DNA from 2 places in the Peribacillus sp. NPDC096540 genome. Region 1 is predicted to be linked to the other one. Evidence: predicted binding sites of a transcription regulator. Region 1 holds the regulator's gene; the other holds the start of a gene.
The links. Region 1 encodes LexA, which represses DNA repair genes until DNA is damaged. Its sites were predicted from a motif close to CGAACATATGTTCG; they were not measured.

Region 1 (3,573 bases):
ATGGTACTTTCACACAAATCAAGCATGTATACATTAATGCAGATACGAAACGGGTCTATATTCAAAATGCTCATCATGAAGCAGCTTTCACTGCTATTGAACGTAAACTATTTTTTTACTTGTATGATAATCGGGATAGAATCTTAAGCAAAGATCATTTCTACAATTATTTATGGCAGCTTGAAGATAGAAACCCAAATATCATTAATGTCCATATAAAAAAAATCAGAGCAAAAATTAAGGATGATAAAGGTGAGATCATTCAAAATATATATGGAGAAGGGTACAGAATGAATACCTACATAAAAAAATGAAGCTAAAGAAAAAATACCAATTATTATTAACATTAGTAATAATCAGTGTTCCGTTATCATTACTGATCATGAACTTTATTGCGTTAGGAATATACAAGATTGCCTCTGCCACTAAGAATCAGAATGTTCCCTTTCATGAATCTTTCGCTTATCCAACTATGTATGTATTATTTTTCCTATCTTTTCTCTTATTAGCCTTTCTATTTTCTAGATCTATTCATTCATTATTAAATAAGATAACCTTACTGAATAAAACCATCAAGAATTTAGCTAGTAATGAAAACATTCCTGAAAAAATAGACATTAAAAGTGATGACGAAATTGGGGAACTTATCCACTCTGTAAATTTATTAATTGAGAGAACTACGTACAGGGAAATAGAAATGAAACAACAAGAGGGTCTACAAAGGGAATATTTGAATAAATTAAGGCATGATATTAATACCCCATTAACAGCCATTCGATTACAGTTATTCTATTTAGAAGGTGAACATCCAACTCTTGCACTAGAATCTCTATATCAACAAATACAATATATAGCTGATTTAACAGATGAAGTTCATATGGAATCTGTCGACTCATTAGATACATCTTATATTATGAGAAGTGAAGTAAATATCAATAATTTGTTAAAAGGAATGGTGAGAAAGTGGGCTTACTTGTATAGTATTAATGATATTGAATTATCCTTTCGTCCCTTAGATGAAGATTTAGTATGGATGAGCCATGATCTATGGCTACAAAGATTATTTGATAACGTCTTCCAAAACACGCTAAAACATTCAAACGCTGATAAACTTGAGGTCATCATTCATCAGGGTGTTATTTCTATAAGAGATAATGGAAAAGGTTTTGATTGTAGAGAAGAACATAAGGGACTCGGATTAAAAGTAATCGAAGACCTTGCTAAGGTTCTCAACATAAAATATACTGTACATTCAAATTCGGCCGGAACCTTATTTAATTTTACAATTGAAACCTAAGGATATAGATATTTGTGCAATTTTAGTAATGCAGTAAAAGCATCTTCTTCGTTTTCATACAATTAAACGATCTTCTAATTAAATAAATAGGCATTGAACAGTAATACTATATTGTTAATAACGTAAGTCATGTTTCTTAAATATAGGGCGTATTTGTTGAACAAGAAGTATAAGGGCGAAACATATTATATTGACTAATATGTTTCGCCCTTAATTTTTACGATCTAGTTCTTGATAATCGCAATAGGCTTTTGTTAATAGGATGTAAATCTTCCCAAAGCTTCTATTAAACCATCTATTTTTTTTAAAAATTTATTGCATTCAAAAAATCAAAACGTCTACGATTTGAGCATGTTTCGGAAGTAAGTTTCTTGGAGAGTCTTCCGTTTCCCCGTTTACAACGGCTAGTTCACCTTCAAAAGGATCAATAGTGTCCTTAACCACCCTTTTTCACCGTCATATCTCCTTTTAGATAGGGTCAAAAATTCTCGTGCCATTATATGTCAAAAAGAAAAGGTAAATACTCCTATAAAAGATTTCTACTAAAAAATGAAAATTTACGAAAACATAGTCTTCCATATGCATATTGAAGGAATATGGGACATAAATTAGACAAACAAAAAAAAGCGCAGTTAGCGCTTTTAGTGTATTTGTCTATACAAGCCTATTACTTTTCCAAGTATCGTGACATCTCTTAAAATAATTGGTTCCATATTTGAATTTTCAGGCTGAAGCCGTATGTAATCCGGTTCCTTAAAGAATCGTTTTACCGTGGCTTCATCATCTTCAGTCATGGCTACTACGATATCTCCATTATTGGCACTGCTTTGTTGTTTCACGATGACATAATCTCCATCATGAATTCCTGCTTCAATCATACTTTCTCCCATGATTTCGAGCATGAATACATGATCATCATGCGGAACCATACTTTCGGGAAGCGGGAAGTATTCTTCTATGTTCTCAATGGCGGTTATCGGCATGCCTGCGGTTACTTTTCCAAGCAACGGTACGTTAACGACATTAGTCTTAGGTATAGTGCTGGCTTCCTCTATGTTTAAGATTTCAATGGCCCTCGGCTTAGTAGGATCACGTCTGATCAGTCCTTTACTTTCCAGACGAGATAAATGTCCATGTACCGTTGAACTTGATGCAAGTCCCACTGCTTCGCCAATCTCTCTTACGGAAGGTGGATACCCTTTTTGGCGAACCTCTTCTTTAATGAAATCAAGAATATCTTGCTGCCGTTTTGATAGTTTAGTCATATGTGCACCTCTTCTCCAAAGTTCTTTGCTTTATTATAGCATGGCCCCTATTTCTATACAAACATAAGTTCGAATTTTGTTGTTGACTGAAACAAACGTTCGTACTATAATCTGGTTATAAGATACGAACGAACATTCGCCTTGGAGGGATATCTATGAAAAAGTTGTACAAAAATTATATTTATACGATTCTATTAGCGGGATCAGTATTTATCTTTTCAATTTTATTCTCCTGCACATTAGACAAAAATCAAAATAATAATTTTCTTTCAATAGAAGTAAATGAAGGTGATACCTTATGGGAGATTGCCGAAAAATATGAAGAAGCTGATTTGACAAAAAAAGAATTCATTGGTTGGATAGAAGAGCACAACGAAGTCAGGGCAGATTCAATTAAACCTGGCCAAGTCATTGTCATTCCGGTTAAAAGTGAGAAACTTGTTCAGAATTTGGCCAGTCAGCAGTAAGTAGTAAAGGTAGGGTATTATGAAAGCAGTAATCTATTGTAGAGTAAGTACGGAAAAAGAGTCGCAGGAAACATCGTTAGCAAGGCAGGAAGATGAATTAGTCAAATTGGCAGAGAAAATGGATATGGAAGTAGTCTCTATTATAAAAGAGCAAGCAAGCGGTTACGAATTAAACCGTGACGGTATTTTTGATATGCTTGATCTATTTAAAACTCAAGAGGCTGAAGTTCTATTAATTCAAGACGAAACGAGACTAGGAAGAGGAAATGCAAAAATTGCTTTGTTTCATGTCGTTCTTAAAGAAGGCGTTAAAATCTATACACTTTCCCATGACGGGGAACTGGAGCTATCGGATTCAGATGCCATGGTTATCCAAATAGTCGGAATTGTGGAAGAATATCAAAGGAAACTACATAATTTAAAAATTAAACGCGGGATGTTACGAGCAGTGGAAAAGGGATACCGCCCCCAAAAAAACCTTCAAAATCAAAGGAATGCTACTGGAAGAGACCGTAAGGAGATACCTATTGAAGAAATTGTTAAA
Region 2 (3,573 bases), on a different contig from region 1:
TCCCCTTTTTTATTTTCTTATCATTATTATTTGCAGATAATATCATAACATGTTAATTATGTTTAATTTTATCTTAAAAGTTAAAATATATAATGAAGTAAAAGAGGATTAAAAGGTGTCGTTTATTTGGATGTAATTATAGGATCTACTACAAATTCAGGAACAGTCTTCACTTACGATTGAACAAGTTTTTTCTCAAGGAGTAACTGTACTAAACTGTGTAATACCAGCTAAGAGATAATTACCTGAATTGGAACTAGCATAAATGACCATAATGACCATAGATAAAAATATAAAGGATGATATCATGATTTATATCTATAATGACTATGGTGGGACACATACCACGGCTCTTGCAGCCGCCTATCATTTAAAAGAAATTACCCAATCAGAACGAAAACTAACTAAAGAAGAAATATTAAATGTTAATTATTTCAATAAATTAACTAAAAATGATTCAGGGAAAATCATTTTTCATGGGATAGATGAAAACGGAGACTCTGTTTATACTCTAGGACGGAAATCATCCAAAATTGTTGTTCCAGCATTAAAAAACTTAAGCTTAATACTTCAAAGCAAACATCAATTTCATGAAAAAATAATATTCTCTAATACATCACCAACTGTACCGTTGGTAATGTCAATTGGGGGTTTTTTATCAAGACAATTAAAAATTGATTTTATTGGTGTACCATTATTAATTTTAGGTGCCAAACAATGCTGTGATAATATTTTCCGGCTGGTTGAAAACACCAAACAAATAGGGAAATCCTCAGTTGAGGAAAAAGTGATTATTTTAGAAAATGAAAAATATAAGTAATATAGTTAATGTTTTATCTAGGTTAGAAAGAGATATCCATAGCACATAGAAAATCGGTTTTTACATTAAAATAAACTAAAATGTTAAGCATGATACATTGAGTCAACCATTAATGTTGGCTCTTTGTTGTTAACATCTGAAAGAAACTATGATGTAAATTATCTCTTATGAATTTAAAAAATCAAAAGTTTTTTGGAATCTATGTAAATTTTGTAATGAATATACGTGAATTTCGTAAACTTTTGGAATCCTAATTAATTTCCTGATTTTTAGTTGTATGATTGAGAAAAAGGAGTTTATTGAGATGAAATTTTCAAAGACTATTGTAAATTTTTTTTCAATCAAACAAAAAGAAATACCCGAAACTCACTTTCAATGTCATGTCTGTGACGGAACAGGTGCCTATGATATATATACTGACTGTCTTACTTGTAATGGAAAAGGGCTAATAAGTAAAGTTGAGTATTTTAGTAGGCTTGAAAACGGTGAAATCTAAAGGTTTTCATGTAGACTGTTACTATGCCTAACGATGTACAGAAGCACTGACAGAAAAGCTTACACAATAGTGGTTAAAAATGAAAGCAAATAAAGTTGTTTAGTGTGCGTATACGAGGATTTGACAGGGATTGAAGAGCAGGTTTAGTTGCACAGTAAGATTTTATTTTTTTATCTGTCTTAAAATAATAAGAAGTACAAGAACCTTTTCAAATATATTAGTTCCAGTCATTGATAATGACCTAATGATAGAAAAAAATCTACACTTATATTATTTCTAGTAAAATACATTAAATTTTAGTAGGAAACGGCCAAGTTACATGATCCAAATAAAAGTCCCTAGGAGGCGAATCCTATGTCGTCCAAAAGGACGGGCTTATTAATTTCGAAATGGAGAGACAAAAAGTGTTCAACTTGGATTATCAGCTTTATATAGTTTGGCAACAGGGTGCCAAACTATTCAAAGCATGGACACCACTTTTGGGAGTTACAATGGTCATTATTGCATAGACATTATAAAGGGATGTATAAAAGCTTTATGACAAAGGATTAAAAAGCAGAAAAATGTATCAAGGAATGATATCCATTTAAAATGAACCAGTCAGATAACATTGATAATTTTTTACAAGCAAAAGTAAAAACATTGATAGTTAAGGGTGACCTTTAATTGGTGCTGTAAGGAATTAATTAGAGGTGATTATATCCTTTAGTTGAAATGATTAGAATAGGAGTGGTGAGTGTGAATAAAGAAAGAGTACGTTTGGCTATTTTAAAGGAATTAGACAATGGAAATAACACCTTTAAACATGTTGATTTAGGGATTGAGCCTAATGCCCTTAAAGACGCTGTTGGATTCCTACAAGAGGGAGGGTATATTGATGGTGCTGAAGTATATTTTACAGGGAATTATGATATATCCAACGCTATGATAATTAAAAAGGGAGAAAATTATTTAGAGGATAATTACCTATTAATGAAAGCGTACAAGGGGTTGAAGGGAGCGAGAGATTGGATAAAAATTTAATAACAACATTAAAGCATCCAATCATTGGATGCATTTTTTTTGTCATAAATAAGAACAAATGTTCTATAATATAAATTATAGAATGAATGGAGTTGTTCCTATGTCACTTAAAGATCGCGGAAATATAAAATGGAAATCAGCTATGTTTTTGCCTGAGCACGTTAAATTACTAAAAGATTTAAATAAGGATTATTATCGGCAAGTAAAACCACTATTAGATGAATACCAAATAGAAGAGTTTGAAAACAAAATACACTATGCTATGGAGTTTAGTTCACCAGTAAAGTTTACTGTTTGGGAAGACGGCTTCGATTGGGAGTATACAGGATTATTACATAGATTAGACCCAATAACTAATTTGATTCATTTAGAGTTGGAGAAAGAAAAAGGATATATTATAAAAATAAAATTTGAAGATATTGTAGAGGTAGAGGTTAAAGAGTAAAGGTATTTAAATGGAAATATCAACTTTTCTATATTCTTAATCTTACTTGTTACTATAAAAAGTTAATTAATGTGAATATACTTAAAGCTAATAAAGGAAAAACGCTAAGACTATACATTAATATTACTTGGCTGTGTTCGTTTGAATTATTGCTAAGGAACACAGTCAAAGTCATAAAGGAATGTTGTGAGAAAAGAGATATGAATACACAATCACACGATTTGTTTTTTTACTTGTTTATCAAGCATTATAATAAGTATTTCACTTGCTTTCTTTTTCTTAATCGTCCTATTAATTGGCAAGCGTTGTCCTATATAGCCACGAATTTGTTTGTTATGATTAAAAAGCCTAGTATATTTAGGGTTGTAATACAAATTAGTAAACCAATCATATTCTTTTAACATATCAATGTGTTTATCCGTATGTTTTGTACTATTATGTAATGACATTGATGCAACGAATAAAAAATCTAATGCTAAGGATAATAATTCACCCATAATGAAGGAACCTCCTTTTATTTTATTGGTTAATTTTACCTTAAAAGGATACTTAGGAGAAATTATTTATTACAATAGCAGCATTATTTCAGAACAGAGCTTTTTGTTTACAATAAAATGAATTTATAAAAAAACCACCAGTCATATAGGATTGGTGGTCTTCTTTTGTTTCAATAAACTCAACAACTTCCTCAAGTTTACACAGATGTCAGGGACGGTGGCAAATACGTAAAATTCAAAGGGAAGGTTTCATCATATAAAGGTTCTTTAGAATGGAAAGCACCATTTAAAC

Region 2: the regulator LexA is predicted to act here: its motif matches at 2,391-2,404, upstream of ACQKMR_RS11175 (YolD-like family protein).

What each region holds. Positions count from the first base shown of each region.
Region 1 covers NZ_JBNNTG010000008.1:61,233-64,805, reverse strand. The annotation lists gene ACQKMR_RS09855 (response regulator transcription factor) at 1-314, shown strand, start outside; gene ACQKMR_RS09850 (ATP-binding protein) at 311-1,297, shown strand; gene ACQKMR_RS09845 (hypothetical protein) at 1,619-1,741, opposite strand; gene lexA (transcriptional repressor LexA) at 1,939-2,562, opposite strand; gene yneA (cell division suppressor protein YneA) at 2,718-3,029, shown strand; gene ACQKMR_RS09830 (YneB family resolvase-like protein) at 3,049-3,573, shown strand, end outside.
Region 2 covers NZ_JBNNTG010000010.1:25,357-28,929, forward strand. The annotation lists gene ACQKMR_RS11160 (DUF3189 family protein) at 308-820, shown strand; gene ACQKMR_RS11165 (hypothetical protein) at 1,125-1,316, shown strand; gene ACQKMR_RS11170 (YjcQ family protein) at 2,055-2,339, shown strand; gene ACQKMR_RS11175 (YolD-like family protein) at 2,440-2,784, shown strand; gene ACQKMR_RS11180 (hypothetical protein) at 2,997-3,281, opposite strand.